DNA from 2 places in the Priestia sp. TRN 1309 genome. Region 2 is predicted to be linked to the other one. Evidence: riboswitches for the same ligand, from Rfam matches in the RefSeq annotation. Region 2 holds a riboswitch; the other holds the start of a gene.
The links. A riboswitch is a leader RNA that binds a small molecule or an ion and turns the genes downstream of it on or off. The one in region 2 is predicted to bind FMN.

Region 1 (9,364 bases), on a different contig from region 2:
AAAGCGCAACTGTGCTTAACGATAAAACTCCTATCACACATAGACATGAAACAAGATATTCATGCCATTTTACCTTATAGCCTTTTAGAAACAACCGACTTTGCAGAAACACTTTACGAACTGCCGCCGACAGACAAAAAAGAGCCGTGAAAAATAAAATTATAATACCAAACACATCTAACGGATGTAAAATCATTTGAATAAGTAAATAGGTTAACGAAGCTTTTGAGCCTACAGCCGTTAAACTGCTGATATAATAACTGCATAACCACGCAGCCAGCAAGTTAAACCAATCTCTCACAAAAAAACCCCCTTCACTAAACTTCTATGTAAAAAGAGGCTTTTTCATGCGATTCTATTTATTTTCATGATATAAATTAATTCCATAAGTGGACTGCATCCAGCGGAACGTTTCTTTTCGGTTCTCCCATGTTTCAGGCGTCGCCCATAGCTCTTTGCTTCTTTTAATAATCTCACAGCGCAAGTCTTGAAAAGTCTTTTCCGCTTTCTCGCTTTTTTTCTGCAGCTGTACAGTATAAAAATAAAGGGAGACGGTAAGCAATAGAAACATCAAATGCCCTATGTTACCTAACAAAAATGAGAAAAATTCGCTAAACGTCGTAAAAAAACCGCTTTGAAATATGAAAAAAAAGTAGCTAATAACAGCCGTTACGCTGGCTAAAAACAAAAGCTTCCATCTTTTCTCTTTAGCTTTCAGCTTATTAACCGTCTCTTTTCTTTTGATAACGCTCGCTAATATATATTGAAGTGTTTCATCGCTTTCAAAGTCTATCAACTTGTTTTCCAACATTCCACCCCCTCGTATGCTAGTACAACATATGAGTGAATATAAAAGATTATGTGGATAACACTGAAAATAATGGCTGTTTCCTTAACCTTTACTGCATGAGTTCTTCTGACTGTACAGATTTCCCTTTTGACTTTCGTATCTGCAGGCCTAATAAAAAATCAATGAGAAAATGAGTAAAAATCGTGACATACAAATTTTCAGTCCACCAAAACAGCAACCCTATTAAAAAGCTTAAAACCACAACCGAAATAAATAGAAACCACTTTTTTAAATATCGAATGTGAACGAGTGCAAATACGATACTCGCCCAAAAAAGGCCAAACTGAACTTGTATAACCCCTCGAAATAATATTTCTTCTGAACATGCAACGATTAGGCAAATAAGGGCTAGATGAGGAATGGAACGATTAGCAAATAAACGTTCATTAATCCCTCCGTCATCATATAAATGCTCGGGTACACACTTCATTAGAAGCATATCTCCTCCTACTACCAAGAGAGCTGTACCTCCCCCGTACAATAAAATAGAAGCCCAATCCAGCTCAAAAAACTGTAAAAAGGAATGCCACGAATCAAATGTGAAAAAACCGATGCCTAAAGCAATAAAGCAGATGAGCAGCTGCGTTACATATAAATTTTTAACCAGCTCTGCATCCGTCATGGATGAAATAAGCTCTTGCTGTGACTTTGCCATTATATCTCTCCTTGACGAAGCAAACGAGCTAATTCTAATTCCCAGCCTTGAAATGTCCATTGCTCTTGCTCACCATTTGTTTTTTTATAGGCTTCTAAATCCAATCCGCAGCAATCGCAACAATTCTGAAGCTCTGATTTTCCCAGCTCATTGAAATAGCCAAGCAGCACCTGACGACGGCATTCTTTTGCCTCAATAAACTCCTTCATCGCACGGTACTTGTCATGTTTGTTTCGAAGACGTTTATTTACAGCTGCAACAATCGTTTCATGCAGCGATTCAGGGATTTTCCTAGGTTCAACATGTTCATTTTCCACTACATTTTCTCTGTACAAATAATAACGAATAAATCGCCAATGTGTTTCTTGAATACCCACTGTATAAAGAAAATGAGACTCTACTTGTTTTAAAGGAATGGCCTGATCATGATTTCGTAAATACGACAGGCAGTATAAGATGATATCTGAAGAAGGAAGCTCAATTTCAAGTAAAGAATGAGCAAAATCATCGTCTCCTTCAGCATAAAGCAAAATCGCAATACTGTTTTGCTGATCGCGTCCACTTCTTCCAATTTCCTGTACGTATGCTTCTAGCTGCGTAGGTGTATGAAAATGAATAACAAAGCGAACATTCGATTTATTAACCCCCATTCCAAATGCACTTGTGCAGCAAATGATATCAAGCTGGTTTTCTAAAAATTGCTGTTGAACAAGCATTCTTTCATTCGGTTCCATTCCCCCATGGTAATACTGCACTCGCTGTATCCCATTTTCCTTTAGAAGCTGTGTTAATGCTTCTGTCCAAGATCGGCTGGAACAATAGATAATTCCTGGACTTTGCAGTTCACTAACGTACATCAGCAACTTCTCTTTTTTCTCTTCAATACTTGCAACAAAATCAACTTTCATCGCAATATTACTTCGATTCATGGAATAGATGTGCTCGTTGACAGCAGGCAGCGATAAGTAACGCTTAATATCTTCCACTACTTCCCTAGTCGCAGTTCCTGTTAGTGCCAGACATAGCGGACTGCCAAGTTCCTTCCATATATCTCCTAACTGAAGATAATCCAAACGGAAATCATGTCCCCACTGAGAAATACAGTGCGCCTCGTCCACAACGAAAAGGCCTACCTTTGCCTGTTTTAATGCTTCTACCACAACAGCGTTTTGCAAAATTTCAGGAGATGCATAAATAAAACGATAAAAAGCTAAATCTTTTAGCGCCCGTCTTTTTTCTTCTTGTTGTAGGAAACTATTTAAGGCAATAACTCTCTTTTCTCCACTTGCCTTTAGTTGTTGAACTTGATCTTCCATCAGTGAAATTAAAGGAGATACAATCAGCACCGGTCGGTTCAACACATAAGCGGGGAGCTGATAGCACAATGATTTCCCTGTTCCTGTAGGAAGAACCGCTAACACATTATGACCTGTTAAAATATCTTGAATAATCTCTTTTTGTCCTAGTCGAAATTGGCTATAGCCAAATTGTTTCTGTAGAAGTTGTTCTATCTTCACATCAAACACCACTTTTTTTAGTATCAGGTAAAATGTTTTGCTAATACGAGACGAATCTGAAAATAGGTAACGCCGTCTTTTACTTCTTCCTTTATCGCCTTTAATTTATTTGTACGCAAACTTTCAAAAGCCGAGATAATTTCTTCCTGCTGCTTAGGCGATACGTATGCATCGATTGAAAAAGATGGAACAAACAGAGCTAATTCTGCAATATGATCTTCAATTGTACTTTCTTTTAAACGCCTTATATAAGCAATTTCTTCAAGCGTCTTTCCTTTTTGAAGCCAGCTATACGTTTTTAACGTCGAGCTTGTCAAAGGCAATTCTAAATATAGATCATGCAAAAAAGAAGAAAGTACATGAAAGCTTTCATTATTTTGACTCACTTTTTCAATGATATGATGAATAACCCCTAAAAGTTGAATATGCACATAATGCTCATCGAGTTCATATTGATATGCTAACTGATTTTTTGTAAAGCCTACTCTTTCGTATCCAGTCAGTTGCAAAACAAAAAGAGACGCATCCCGTTCCGTACAATCTTTCAAGCACGTTCGGAGCTCTTTGAATAGCTCGGCGGCTAACTCTTGACGCGTTTGCTTTTGAGACATAATATACGTTTTGACCCATTGAATGACCTCAGGATTTTTGGAAATGGGTAAAAACCCTTTTTGAAAATACTGTAGGTTTGATAAGGTCTGAATGAACAAAGTGATTCTTGCTAAAAATAATTGAGTACTGCTTGCGAATTTCCATCCGTCTAAAGCTGGATGAAAGGGCCGAGCCGTCAGTTCATCTTCAAGGCGTGTTCGTCCCTTATCTGTCATCACATACTTTTGATTTTCAGTTTCTTCGATATACTGCTGTTCTTTTAAATATGCAACGCAGGTTTCAAAAGACCGTTTATCTAAGTAAAAAAATGACTGAAAAAGAAAAGAGATTCCAAAAATTTTTCCGTCTTGAATTGTTTGCGCTGACTTTTTACCTGTTAATAAATGATAAATACCATAGGCGGTTCGCTCACCTTTTAACTGTTTTATACAAAATAAAATGCTAACTTGAATATAATTCAAAGGTGTCAACTTCCTTTCTCATTCATTGTACCAAAAGTGACCAATAGCATGTGAGATAAAGGCTTTTTAGCTCTTTCCTTTATGTATCAAAACGTTTGGATAAGTGAAGAAACCTTGATTTGATAAGCATTCTCAGTGACTTTTCTATTGAAAAGTTTTATAAATCATTTTACAATGAATAAGGAGAAATTTCACTCTTGATTCGCGAAGAGATTATATAATGAGAAATTTTCGAACACTTTACAGGAGGTCTTGTTATGCCAAAATATACAATTGTTGATAAAGATACTTGCATCGCATGCGGCGCTTGCGGAGCAGCAGCACCAGACATTTATGATTATGATGATGAAGGTATTGCATTCGTAACATTAGATGATAACCAAGGTGTAGTAGAAATTCCAGAAGATCTAGAAGATGATATGATGGATGCAATGGAAGGCTGCCCTACGGATTCAATTCGCGTAGCGGATGAAAAATTCGAAGGCGATGCTAATAAATTCGAATAAGTATTGAACAAACCTGTAGTATAGTACATGCTGCAGGTTTTTTTATATATAAAAATCGCTCTCCCCGGGAGAGCGATTGAATTAAACAGCAACGCGGCGCGTGATCCATTGCTTCATTTTTGAAAACAATAAGACAAAAATAACCCCTGTTGCTGCTCCTTTTATTAAGTTAAACGGCAAAATACCTGCAACGATATATTGACGCGCTTGTTCACTAGACATTTCTGGCGATTGTAAGAAGATTGTATACGCCGGTAAAAAGACATAATAATTTAAGACAGCCATGAGTACCGTCATTACAACCGTACCCGTAACCAAACCTATCGTTACGCCTTTAGCTGTTTTAAATCGACGGAACATATATGATACAGGAAGAACGAACAGTAAACCAGCTACAAAGTTCGCCACTTGACCAACCGGAACCCCTGTAGCACTTCCTTGAATTAAATAATTCAATAAATTTTTTATTCCTTCTACTATAACAGCAGCCATAGGTCCAAATACAAGTGCTGCTACGAGTGCAGGAATTTCGCTAAAATCAATTGTTAAAAACGGAGGTAATCCAGGAATCGGAAAATTAATCATCATTAAAATGTAAGCAATACTGCTTAACATTCCTAGTATAACCAGCTTTTGAGTTTTCTTACTTTGTTGCATCTTGCCTCTCTCCTTCTTTGTGATCCACTCTTCAAAGAAGAAAGGTTCAACTTCATATCCCCACGCAAAAACCTCCCAACAAATGATTCGTTGAGAGGAGACATGGCAGGCATATTTAATAAACGTTCATCACATTAGGTTTTGAACGCTGAACCTCCACCTTCTCCCATCCAGACTGTACTGTCGGCTTTGGAATTTCACCAAATCTGCTCGTATGTATTACATATAAGCTCGCGGGCTCAAAACAATTTGTTTTTTACCGCCGGTCGGGAATTTCACCCTGCCCCGAAGATAGACCAATATTTAATTATGAATTTATTATATGTTATCTCGAATTAAAAGTAAATAAAGAAGTTTTTTTAATTCCTATTAAATTGATGTCTTTTATAAACTTCATTACTGTTTTATATGTAAAATAAGGAAATAAGTGCATAACCAACAGCATTATGACATATTTATAGTTTCAATTTTACGTTTACAATTGTGTATTTGATAACTAATTGTAAAGTTTAAAAAATATAATTGACAGAATTTTTTTAACATGGTAAATTATCAAATATTTGATGATAGTAAAATCCAAGGGAGATGTTCACGTCATGTATAACGTATTAGTAGCTGATTCAATTAGCAATGAAGGTCTTGCTCCACTACTTGAAGCTCCTCATGTGAATCTTACGCGAAAAAAAGTTGAAGAAGTTGAGAATGATTTGCATACGTACGATGCGCTTTTAGTACGGAGTGCTACGACGGTTACAGAGGATTTGCTGGCAAAAATGCCGAATTTAAAAATTGTTGCTCGCGCTGGAGTAGGTGTCGATAATATTGATATTGAAGCCTCAACCAAACGAGGGGTTGTCGTTATTAACGCGCCGAACGGAAATACCATTTCAACGGCGGAACATACATTTGCTATGATGGCTAGCTTGTTTCGGCATATCCCCCAAGGAAATGCTTCAGTCAAAGCGCGCGAATGGAACCGCTCAGCATTTGTTGGAACAGAGCTTAATCGCAAACACCTGGGCATTATCGGATTTGGACGAATTGGCTCAGAGCTTGCTAAACGCGCAAAAGCCTTCAATATGAGCGTTCACGTTTACGATCCTTTTTTAACCTCTTCCCGAGCTGAAAAGCTAGGCGTAGAACTATTATCCCTGGATGAATTACTAGCAGCAGCGGATGTAATTACCGTACACACTCCGCTTACGAAAGAAACCAAGGGATTGCTCAATCATGAAACATTAGCCAAAACAAAGAAGGGTGTATTTTTATTAAACTGCGCACGCGGCGGGATCATTGATGAAAAAGCCTTAGTTCATTATTTAGAAATTGGCCATGTTCAAGGTGCAGCTATTGACGTATTTGAAGTTGAACCGCCGATTGATAACCCTTTGTTACATTTTGATCAAGTTATTACAACTCCCCATTTAGGAGCTTCTACAAAAGAAGCCCAGCTTAACGTTGCTGAAGACGTGGCACATGACGTTCTGCGTTTTCTAGAAGGTAATCCTGTAAGTTCATCCATTAATTTACCAACGCTTTCTAAAGAAGTTTTTGAAAAAATTCAGCCGTTTACGAGCCTTACTAAACAAATGGGAGCTATTTTATCTCAATGCATGCGAGAACCCGTTCAGCATATCTCGATCTCCTACGGAGGTACAGTGACGGATTTAGAAACCACTTATATTACACGGAGCTTGTTATCAGGCTTTTTAACCCATCGTATTGACTCACCTGTTAACGAAGTCAATGCTTCTATGATTGCCAAAGAACGAGGAATTACATTTGGTGAAAAAACATCGGAAGATACGCAAGGATATTCTAATATAATTGACGTTACAGTAACAGGCGAACAGCGTACATTTACGATTACGGGCACTTATATAGCAGGATATGGACCTCGAATTGTTAATATTGATTCGTTTGATATTGATTTTTATCCAGAAGGACATCTTCTTTATATCCGTCACAGTGATCAGCCCGGAGTTATTGGAAATGTAGGGAAAGTACTTGGAGATTTACGTATTAACATTGCTACCATGCAAGTGGGCCGTAAGCAAAAAGGCGGAGAAGCCATTATGATGCTCACGTTTGATAAACTTTTAGATGATTCTGTCATCAATTCATTAAAACAAACAAGCGAAATTGTGACCATACAGCGCATTGAGTTGTAACATTGAAAAAAGAGCCTTAGCGGCTCTTTTTTTATGGACTTATTTTTAACACTTGTCCTGCATTTAAAGCGGTGTTCTCTAAATGATTCCACTTTCTTAGCTGCTCCACATCGACTTCATATTTGGCCGCAAGTTCAGATAATGTATCTCCTTGATGGATAAGAATACAGTTATCAGAAGCCTGATGTAACTGCTGAAAAACCGTGGCAGCTAAATCGTTTTTTACGTATGCCGATAGTTTTTGCTTGTCCAATTTGGCGAGTGGGTTTACCGCATTGGTTTTATCCGGATTCCAACTTCCTTGATGAACTTCAAAATGCAAATGTGCACCTGAAGATCGTCCTGTATTGCCAACCCATCCAATGTTTTGACCTGGGGCTACAGAATTTCCTTCTGCAACAAGTCGTTTCTCTAGATGAGCATAGACCGTTTCGTATCCATTCGTTTGTTTGATAAAAACAACTTGCCCGTATGTATTTGAATAATAAGAGCGGCTCACCACTCCTTTTGCAACAGCATACACCTGTGTACCAACAGGTGCTGCTATATCGATTCCAAAGTGTTTGGCGTGACGAGAACCAAATATATCAGTTAAGACTCCTTCAACCGGCCACTCCCACTGCTTCTCTTCTGCCTTTACCATTTGCCCGCCCAAAAATAAAAGACCTATACACAATCCCATCACTAATACAACCAATATTCTTCTTAACACGTCAATCATGAAGAAAGAACCTCCTATGTAGATCATTGCACACAAAACATACTATATGCCAATTCCTTCTCTTTTAGACTTGTTTATAGAAAAAATAAAGAGATGTGATTCTCCAATGAATCACATCTCTTTACTATTCTTATTATTTCAGCCGAAGACAAACTGTTATTTAGCATGTGTTTACTTTGGCAGTTTGATAAAGAAAGTTGTTCCTTCATTTAATTCACTTTCAACCGCAATAATCCCTTGGTGTGCCTCCACGATATTTTTAGCGATCGCAAGCCCAAGACCAGTTCCTGACTTTCCTCTCGTTCTGGCTTTATCAGCTTTATAAAATCGCTCAAATACAAACGGAAGATCTTCTTTTGGAATCCCTGCTCCCGTATCTTGAACAGAAAGATGGATTTCGGATTGACTTTTATCAAGATGCAGCTTTACTTCTCCGTAGTCATCCGTATGACGAATGGCATTATCAATTAAGTTTGTCAGCACTTGTTCCATACGGTCTGAATCAATCATCGCTTCAAATTCATCTTCTATTTTTCCATTAAGAGACAGTTTAATATGTTTTTCTTTAGCTAACCCTTGAAACTTGCGCAAAACACGTTCTGTAAATTCAACCATTGCTACAGATTCTAAGTGAAGCTGCACATGTCCCGCTTCCATTCGCGCTAAATCTAAAAGTTCATTTACAAGCCGGCCCATACGGAGTGATTCATCATAAATCACCTGTGCAATTTCTTTCTTTTCTTCATCCGTACTTGCAATATCGTCAATAATAGCTTCACTATAACCTTGAAGCATAGAAATAGGTGTACGCAATTCATGAGACACGTTTGCAATAAAATCTTTTCTTGATTTATCAAGTTTACGCTCTTCAGACATATCTCGCAGTACAGCTACAGCACCGCGGATTTTCGTTTGATTATAGAGCGGTGACATTAAAATGACCCACGTTTTCCCTTGAATTTTCAACTCTGCACTTCGCTCCGTTTCAGTCTCTACTACCGTTTGAAACAAATGCACGACGTTTGCTGGAAGCTCAGGCACCTGCTGGTTGTTCACATCCTGCTCGTAATACCAAGTCTGAAGAAAATGCTCCGCTGGGGGATTGGTAATTAAAATCGATCCGTCTCTACTAAACGTAATAACACCGTCTGCCATACTGCTTAAAATACTTGAAAGCTGTTCTTTTTCCTGATTGAGCGCATTGAGATTAAACT
Region 2 (9,364 bases):
ACCGGGTGAGGCGAGGATTTACATATAAAAGGCTCGTCTTTTTTTAACCGTTTCTACATATAGTGAACTATGAAGGGTAGAAGGGTGATGGGCATGAAAAGGTGGAAACTCACGCTGCAGGTTGCTGCTACGTATGTAGGCACCGTTGTAGGAGCCGGTTTTGCAACAGGCAAGGAAATTGTTCAATTTTTTACACAGTACGGGGAACTTGGAATGGTTGGAATTTTGGTCAGCGGCTTGTTTTTTATTTGGCTAGGTTCGAAAATGATGCTGCTTTCGCACGCAATTGGGGCTTCTTCTTATCAGCAGCTTAATACATATTTATTTGGTGATGTACTTGGAAAAGCGGTAAACGGTGTAATGATCGTCATTTTATTTGGAGTAACTTCAGTCATGCTAGCGAGTACGGGGGCAATAGGAAAAGAACAGTTCGGACTGTGGCCTCCTGTTGGGATGATTTGTACAATTGTTTTAACTTATATATTTATCGCAAGAGGAATTAACGGTATTTTAATGGTTAATTCTCTTGTTGTGCCGATGATGCTTTCATTTGCTTTTATCATCTTTGTGCCAAATGTCAGCTATTTCTCACTGATTCAAACGAAGCCAGACTTAACGCTCGTCACACAGTGGAAGTGGGCGGTTAGTCCCTTTTTATATATTTCCCTAAATCTAGCTTTGGCTCAGGCCGTTTTAGTTCCATTAGGAAGCTCCGTGAAAGATAAGAGCGTGATCAAAAAAGGGGCCGTAATAGGAGGATGTGTACTTACGTTTATGCTTGTTTCTACTCATCTTGCCCTTTCCAATTTGCCTTATTCATTTCAACTTGATATTCCTATGAGTGCCGTTGTTAAAAATATCTCAGCGTGGGTGAATGTTTTATTTACGGTAGTTGTGTTAGGTGAGATTTTTACTACATTGATTGGAAATGTATTTGGAATCGCTAAACAGCTTCAATCATTTCTTCCCCTGAATGACAAACAAGCTTTTGCGTTTATTATCTTGGCATGCTTTATTATCGGGCAATTTGGATATGCTCAGCTTCTTGAGTTTTTGTATCCGATATTTGGCTATATTGGACTAGCTTTTGTATGGATGCTATGTATTAAAAAAGAAAAAATAAGCTAAAAGCTGGATTTTGCAGAACAGATGTGAAAAAACGAAGTTAAATGATGTGACAAGTCGATTTTACTTTGCTATAATGTAAAACAAATAAGACTCTAGCAGTCGAATATATTATCCTTCGGGGTCGGGTGTAAGTCCCAACCGGCGGTGATAAAGCATATGCTTTTAAGCCCGTGACCCGTTTTCATACGATGTATGTTAGCGGTGGATCTAGTTAAAATCTAGAGCCGACAGTAAAAGTCTGGATGGGAGAAGGATCAGGAAGCACAGTTGTTTTTTTGTGTTGTATTAATAAGGGACAGGTTTGCCTTTTTTAAAGCTACCCTTGTTTTTGTACACAAAATATAACTGTTTATTTCGTATACAATTAGCGGAATTTTGCATAGATAAAACTGATTCAGCTCAGCCGACCCCTTGGACATTTGTTCAAGGGGCTTTTTTATTTTCAGTGGTTGGGGGAAAGATAAATATGAAAAAAAAGCAGCTGCTATTTCAAAACGGCATAAGAAGTTGGAATAGCGCCAAAGCAGGTGAAGAAAATGTTCACAGGTATTATTGAAGAAATTGGAAAAATAAAACGGATTCAAAAGGCTACAGAAGCAATTGTTCTTACGATTGATGCGAAGACCGTGTTAGAAGATGTGAACTTAGGGGACAGTATTTCAGTTAACGGCGTTTGTTTAACCGTAACGGCTTACTCTCAAAATGAATTTACGGTCGACGTCATGCCGGAGACGATTAAAGCAAGTACCCTGCAGCTTCTAACCGTTGGATCACGTGTTAACTTAGAACGGGCGATGGCTGCAAATGGCCGGTTTGGAGGGCATTTCGTCAGCGGACACGTTGATGGAATTGGAACCATTGTAAGCAAAACACGTAAAGGAAATGCCTTTTATTATGAAATTCAAGTGGATCCTGAACTTCGTGAATTTATGATGTTAAAAGGATCTGTTTCTGTAGACGGAACAAGTCTTACTATTTTTGATGTCAGCAATCAATCATTTACTATTTCTCTTATTCCTCATACGGTGCTTCACACAGTCGTGGGAGACAAACAGCGAGGAGACAAGGTGAATATTGAATGCGATATGTTAGCTAAATATATGCATCAGATGATGGCTAACAAGTCAACTCCTGGCGCCTCGAATCGGTCAGGTAATATGAAGGATTTATTGCAGCAGCATGGTTTTACAAATTAACAGTGAGGTGAAAGAGATGTTTCATAAAGTAGAAGAAGCCATTGAAGAGTTAAAAAAGGGAAAAGTGGTTATTGTATGCGACGATGAAGATCGAGAAAATGAAGGAGATTTTATTGCATTAGCCGAAAAAACGACGCCTGAGGTTATTAACTTTATGGCTACTCATGGAAGAGGATTAATTTGTACACCTGTTAATGAAGAAATTGCGCATAAATTGAATCTTCACCCGATGGTAGTGAACAATACGGATGTACATGGAACAGCATTTACAGTAAGTATTGATCATATTTCAAGTACAACAGGTATCAGTGCGTACGAACGTTCTGCTACCGTTATGGCTCTTGTAAATGAAGCAACGGTAGCAAGTGATTTCCAACGACCAGGACACATTTTTCCGTTGATTGCAAAAGACGGGGGCGTTCTGCAGCGTGCGGGTCATACAGAGGCCGCTGTTGATTTAGCCGTGTTAGCAGGAGGAAAGCCTGCGGGTGTTATTTGTGAAATCATGAATGAAGATGGAACAATGGCACGCGTACCGGATTTAACAAAGATTGCAGAGCAATTTGATTTAAAAATGATTACAATAAAAGATTTGATTGCCTACCGCCGCAAACATGACCAGCTGATTAGCCGTGAAGTAGAAGTAAGCTTACCTACGGCATTTGGTGATTTTAAGGCTGTAGGATATACAAATAAACTTGATAATAAAGAACATGTGGCTCTTATCAAGGGTGATATCGATCATAATAGCCCCGTTCTCGTGCGGGTTCACTCCGAGTGCTTGACTGGAGATGTGTTTGGCTCTGAGCGCTGTGACTGCGGTCCTCAGCTTCACGCAGCTCTTACGCAAATTGAAGAAGAAGGACGCGGCATTCTGCTGTATATGCGTCAAGAGGGCAGAGGTATTGGCTTATTAAATAAGCTAAGAGCATATAAGCTGCAGGAAGAAGGATACGATACCGTAGAAGCGAATGAAAAACTCGGGTTTGCTGCGGATTTACGAGAGTATGGAATCGGTGCTCAAATCTTAAAGGACCTTGGAGTCAAACAAATGAAGCTTTTAACGAACAATCCTCGCAAAATTACTGGGCTAAAAGGCTACGACCTTGAAGTGGTAGAGAGAGTGCCTCTTCAAATGCCGGCAGTGGATGCCAATAAAAAATACTTAGATACCAAAGCTAAAAAACTAGGTCATTTATTACATTTATAAGTTTACACTTTTTTTCGTTATAACAAATGAAGCTAATTCATGAAAAGAAATGTAAATAACTATATATTACTACTAGCAGGAGGAACAAGAGATGAATCATTTATATGAAGGAAATTTAGTTGGCACAGGATTAAAAATCGGAATCGTGGTAGGGCGTTTTAATGAATTTATTACGGGGCGTTTACTTAGTGGAGCAGAAGATGCGCTTAAACGTCACGGCGTAGCTGATGAAGATGTAGACGTGGCTTGGGTACCGGGCGCTTATGAAATTCCATTAATCGCTAAAAAATTAGCTGAATCTAAAAAATATGACGCGGTTATTACGCTAGGAACGGTTATTCGAGGAGCTACTCCACACTTTGATTTTGTATGTAATGAAGTAGCAAAAGGCGTTGCATCTCAAAGCTTACAAACAGGCGTACCAATTATCTTTGGTGTATTAACAACTGAAACAATTGAGCAAGCAATTGAACGTGCAGGAACAAAAGCAGGAAACAAAGGATGGGAAGCTGCAGCATCAGCTATCGAAATGGCTAACCTTTCAAAAATGATTGAAGGATAATAGAGGTCATTCCAGTTTTTGTAAACTAAAGAGTTAAAAGAGGCTGAAACAAAAGTATGGTAGTTGAAAGAAGATCCGAACGATGAATCGTTCGGATTTTTTCATGGTTAGGGTTACATTACAACGTAGGTTTCCTGTATGTAGGCTTCTAACTGTTGAGTGGAGAGCAGGGCGAAGGCTCCTGTAGGGAAAGCGAAGACTTGCAGGGAAATCACCTGCAGTGCAGCAAGCGATCCATACTATCTCATGTATCCGATTTGTTCGCCTTTAGATTGGATTGATGTAGTATGTCTCAATCTCTTTTGAATAGCAGCTAGCTATGTATAATTTAGCTAAAACGTCTTACTCTAAGTAATAATTAGGTCGTAAAAGGGAGACGTCTATGCCTCATTATACTGCTTTTTTTGCATTGATTATTATCAGCACAGCCGTTTTGCTTACAGTATTCATACGTAAAAAAGATAAAAGGCTAGTCGTTTTGCTTTTTTTTATCATTGGAATGGCTTATGTACTAGAGTATGTTGTATTTGTGTTGTTTGAAAGTTACGAGTACGATCCTGATTTTATGACCAATGAATATTTTGATAATTTGTTTGGGTCCTTAACTTCTCAAACGTTTGCTTTTCCAATCATGGCTATGGTGGTAGCTGCTTATCAATTAAAATTCCGCTATATTTTAATCATTTCGGCTATGTTTATGGGGATTGAAGAATTATTTTTACACTGGGATATTTATACACATCACTGGTGGAAAACAATTTATACAGGCGTTTTAATGACTATAGGCTTTAGTATTTCAAAGATTTGGTATGTATGGCTAACAGAACGGTATATGACATTTGTGCATTACGCTACATTTTTTCTGGGAATGCTCGCCATTACTTCTACTATTATGTTTCTGCTGTTAGCATACTTTCATAATAATTGGTTTTATACGGGATGGTTTGCGTCGGCTACTCATGATTCCGTAAATGCAACGATGATTTATGTTTGTATTGTTACGATTCTCCTCGTTTGGAGTGTAGTCAAAGAATTTTTTATTGGAGCTGGGATCATTATAGCGGGGCTGCGTATAGTAGATATTTTACTAATTCACTATGGGATTTTACTGGTATCTATTACCACTTCACTTGTTCTTTTTACGCTTTTACAAGCGGGTGTATTCATTCTGAGCGTTATGCTTCAAAACTTTATTATGAAAAATTGTTATGGGACGAGCAAAAAAGACGTTGCGTTTCCAGCAAAGAACTACTAAGATAATACGTAACTCAAATAGTTTAGTTCAATAATATTTGAAACAAAGAAAAATGAATTGACGGTTATGCGTATTATTTGTAAGATAGGAAAGCAAATAATAGAAAGCCGAAACAGGGGAGTGAAGGATTCGTGAAAGAGTCCTTTTTTGTAGAAAAGGTACTTAATAATAATGTTTTAATTGCTAAACACCTTACCTATGATGAAGTTGTGCTAATTGGGAAAGGAATAGGGTTCAATAAGAAAAAAGGCGATGAAATCGATGCAAAAGCCGTGGAGAAAATGTTTTTGTTAAAGAGTGAAGAAGAGCAAGAACAGTACAAGCAGCTTTTAGCTCAGGTGGATGAAGACGTGATTGAAATGATGAATGATATTGTAACGCACATTCAAAAGCGTGTTAACATTCCTTTGAATGAGCATATACACATTTCATTGACGGATCATATCGCGTTTGCGATAAAACGTTTTCAGCAGGGAATGGGGCTTAAAAATCCATTTTTACTTGAAACAAAAGCCTTATATCCAGAGGAATACACGATCGCATCTGAAGTGGTAGAAATTATTAGTCGTAAAATAGGCGTGAAGCTTCCAGTAGGAGAGATTGGTTTTATTGCGCTACATATTCACAGCGCGCTGACTGAAAAAAATCTGCTGGAAGTGAATCAAGACTCGCAGCTTATTCAAACGATTATTAATGTGATTGAAGAATCGCTTCATCTGCAGGTAGACAAAGAATCTGTACACTATATGAGATTGATTCGTCATTTGCATTTTGCCATTGATCGAGTAAAAACAGGAGAAAAAATAGAAGAGCCAAAAAAAATTGCTTTGCTATTGAAAGAAGAATATCCTCTGTGTTACAATGTGTCTTGGAAAGTGATAAAAGTAATGCAGCAAGCGTTACATTTACCTGTGTATGAAGCAGAAGCAGTTTACTTAACGATGCATTTGCAGCGACTTATAACAAAAACGGATTTATAAAATCATTTCAATACGTGTTACTGATACGATCAGGCATGAGTGAGAAATGAAGCGATGTGTAATTGGATGAGTGTATCCATTTGTCGTTTCTTTTTCCTCATGCCTTTTTTTGTTATAAGAAAGCGCAATCATTGAAGACTTCGCCTCATAACACCAGGAGATGTAATGAGTTTTCTAGTTAAAGAAAGCGTTTTATGAAAGCGCGTTAATGATTCACGTATCAAATAAATAGCTTGTTGCACACTAAATATATAAAAGGAGGTAAGCGCCATGTTTAAAAAACTTTTTGGAGTATTACAAAAAGTCGGAAAAGCGCTTATGCTACCGGTTGCGATTTTACCGGCAGCAGGGATTTTACTTGGAGTAGGGACAGCGCTTCAAAACCCTACATTGTTGGATGCAGTACCGGCACTTGGTGCAGACTGGGTTCAATTAGTTTCAAATGTTTTGTCGCAGGCGGGTCAAATCGTATTTGACAACTTATCGCTATTGTTTGCCGTTGGTGTTGCCGTTGGTTTAGCCGGTGGTGACGGTGTAGCAGGTATTGCTGCAATCGTAGGTTACTTAATTATGAACAAAACGATGAGCACAATCTTAGTTGCTACAGGACAACTAGATCCTGACAAAATGGGTGCTAATCCAGCTTACACTAGCATCTTAGGAATTCCTACGTTAGCTACGGGTGTATTCGGGGGTATCATAGTAGGTATTTTAGCTTCATCCATGTATAATCGTTATTTCAATATTGAATTACCATCTTACTTAGGGTTCTTTGCAGGAAAACGATTTGTACCAATTATTACTGGGGTATTTTCAATTCTTTTAGGTGTTATTATGATTTTCATTTGGCCGCCAATTCAAAGCGGATTAAATGCTTTCTCTACCAACATGATTGATGCAAACCCAACTTTATCAGCGTTTGTATTTGGATTAATTGAACGTTCATTAATTCCATTTGGACTTCATCACATCTTCTACTCTCCGTTCTGGTTTGAGTTTGGTGATTATGTCAATAAAGCAGGTCAACATATTCATGGTGACCAAAAGATTTTCTTTGCTCAATTAGCAGATGGCGTGCCTTTAACAGCAGGAACATTCCAAGTTGGTAAATTCCCGTTCATGATGTTCGGATTGCCAGCAGCCGCTCTTGCGATTTATCACGAAGCGCGTCCTGAAAACAAAAAATATGTAGCTGGTATCATGGGTTCAGCTGCTTTAACATCTTTCTTAACGGGTATTACAGAGCCGCTTGAGTTCTCGTTCTTATTCGTAGCACCAGTATTATTTGCGATTCACGCAGTATTTGCTGGTTTGTCGTTTATGGTTATGCAATTATTAAATGTTAAAATCGGTATGACATTCTCAGGTGGGGTTATCGATTACGTTCTATTTGGAGTTATGCAAAACCGCACAGCATGGTGGCTAGTTATTCCAGTAGGTTTAGTTCTAGCAGTTATCTACTACTTCGGTTTCCGCTTTGCAATCCGTAAATTTAACTTAAAAACACCGGGTCGTGAAGATAAAGAAGAAGGAGAAGAAGATGTAAAAGTAGAAGCAGCAGAGCTTCCGACAAATATTTTGGCTGCACTTGGCGGTAAAGAAAACATTACACATTTAGATGCTTGTATTACGCGTTTACGTGTTTCAGTAGATGATGTGGGTAACGTTGATAAAAACCGCTTGAAAAAACTTGGAGCAGCTGGTGTTCTTGAAGTTGGTAACAATATTCAAGCTATTTTCGGTCCGAAATCTGACACGTTAAAAGGTCAAATTCAAGACATTATGAATGGCAAAACACCGGTTGTCACAAAAGAAGAGACAAAAACAATTGAAAAACCTGTTGCAACATCTGAAGTAGGAAGCGATAATGGTAATGATATTGTTTCACCGATTGAGGGAGAATTGGTACCTTTATCGGAAGTACCAGATCAGGTATTTTCACAAAAATTAATGGGTGACGGTTTTGCGATTATTCCGAAAACAGGCACAGTAGTTGCACCAGTGGACGGAAAAATAGTAAACTTATTCCCGACGAAACATGCTTTAGGTATTGAATCAACGACTGGACGTGAAATTTTAATTCACGTTGGTATTGATACAGTTAATTTAAAAGGCGAAGGTTTTGAAGCTTTAGTTGCCCAAGGCGATGAAGTGAAAAAAGGACAGCCTCTATTGAAAATTGATTTAGACTTTGTAAAAGAAAATGCGCCATCGACGATTACGCCGATCATTTTCACGAATTTACAAGCTGATGAAAAAATTGATATCTTAAAGCAGGGCCAAGTTTCTCAACAAGAAGCAAATATTATTAACATTTCAAAGTAAAAAGGAGATTGATTTAACATGGCACAAAAAACATTTACAGTAACAGCAGACTCAGGAATTCACGCACGTCCAGCAACAACTTTAGTACAAGCAGCAAGCAAATTTGATTCTGACATCAACTTAGAATTCAACGGTAAAACTGTAAACTTAAAATCAATCATGGGCGTTATGTCTTTAGGTATTCAAAAAGGCGCTACAATCACTATCTCTGCAGAAGGTTCTGACGAAGCAGATGCACTTGCTGCTCTTGAAGATACAATGAGCAAAGAAGGATTAGGCGAATAATGACAAAGGAAATTCAAGGCATTGCCGCTTCTAGCGGCATTGCTATTGCTAAAGCATTTCGTCTAGAAAATCCAGAATTAACCGTTGAAAAAAAATCAGTAACTGAAGTTGAAGCAGAAGTAGCACGTCTAGAAGCTGCGCTAGAGAAATCAAAATCAGAACTTGAAATTATTAGAGAGCATGCTCGTAAAGAACTTGGAGATGACAAAGCAGAAATCTTTGAAGCTCACTTATTAGTTCTAAGCGATCCTGAACTTATTAATCCAATTAAAGATAAAATTACCAATGAAAATGTAAACGCTGAACATGCACTTGATGAAGTAGCGGCAATGTTTATTAATATGTTTGAGTCAATGGACAATGAATATATGAAAGAACGTGCTGCTGATATCCGTGACGTAACAAAACGTGTATTAGCTCATC

Region 1: linked by a shared signal. The riboswitch ahead of ACRPLQ_RS00770 (ECF transporter S component) and the one ahead of ribE (riboflavin synthase) in region 2 are both predicted to bind FMN.

What each region holds. Positions count from the first base shown of each region.
Region 1 covers NZ_JBOZGM010000001.1:139,878-149,241, reverse strand. Annotated here, with positions in the region: gene ACRPLQ_RS00800 (hypothetical protein) at 1-301, opposite strand, end outside; gene ACRPLQ_RS00795 (DUF2663 family protein) at 356-811, opposite strand; gene ACRPLQ_RS00790 (CPBP family intramembrane glutamic endopeptidase) at 900-1,505, opposite strand; gene ACRPLQ_RS00785 (RecQ family ATP-dependent DNA helicase) at 1,505-3,022, opposite strand; gene ACRPLQ_RS00780 (helix-turn-helix domain-containing protein) at 3,046-4,095, opposite strand; gene ACRPLQ_RS00775 (ferredoxin) at 4,353-4,601, shown strand; gene ACRPLQ_RS00770 (ECF transporter S component) at 4,683-5,258, opposite strand; FMN riboswitch at 5,413-5,555, opposite strand; gene serA (phosphoglycerate dehydrogenase) at 5,855-7,429, shown strand; gene ACRPLQ_RS00760 (peptidoglycan DD-metalloendopeptidase family protein) at 7,461-8,150, opposite strand; gene ACRPLQ_RS00755 (ATP-binding protein) at 8,322-9,364, opposite strand, start outside.
Region 2 covers NZ_JBOZGM010000003.1:101,304-110,667, reverse strand. Annotated here, with positions in the region: gene ACRPLQ_RS12865 (YkvI family membrane protein) at 94-1,128, shown strand; FMN riboswitch at 1,236-1,386, shown strand; gene ribE (riboflavin synthase) at 1,665-2,324, shown strand; gene ACRPLQ_RS12855 (bifunctional 3,4-dihydroxy-2-butanone-4-phosphate synthase/GTP cyclohydrolase II) at 2,341-3,534, shown strand; gene ribH (6,7-dimethyl-8-ribityllumazine synthase) at 3,626-4,096, shown strand; gene ACRPLQ_RS12845 (hypothetical protein) at 4,479-5,351, shown strand; gene glcT (glucose PTS transporter transcription antiterminator GlcT) at 5,483-6,331, shown strand; gene ptsG (glucose-specific PTS transporter subunit IIBC) at 6,602-8,656, shown strand; gene ACRPLQ_RS12830 (phosphocarrier protein HPr) at 8,675-8,941, shown strand; gene ptsP (phosphoenolpyruvate--protein phosphotransferase) at 8,941-9,364, shown strand, end outside.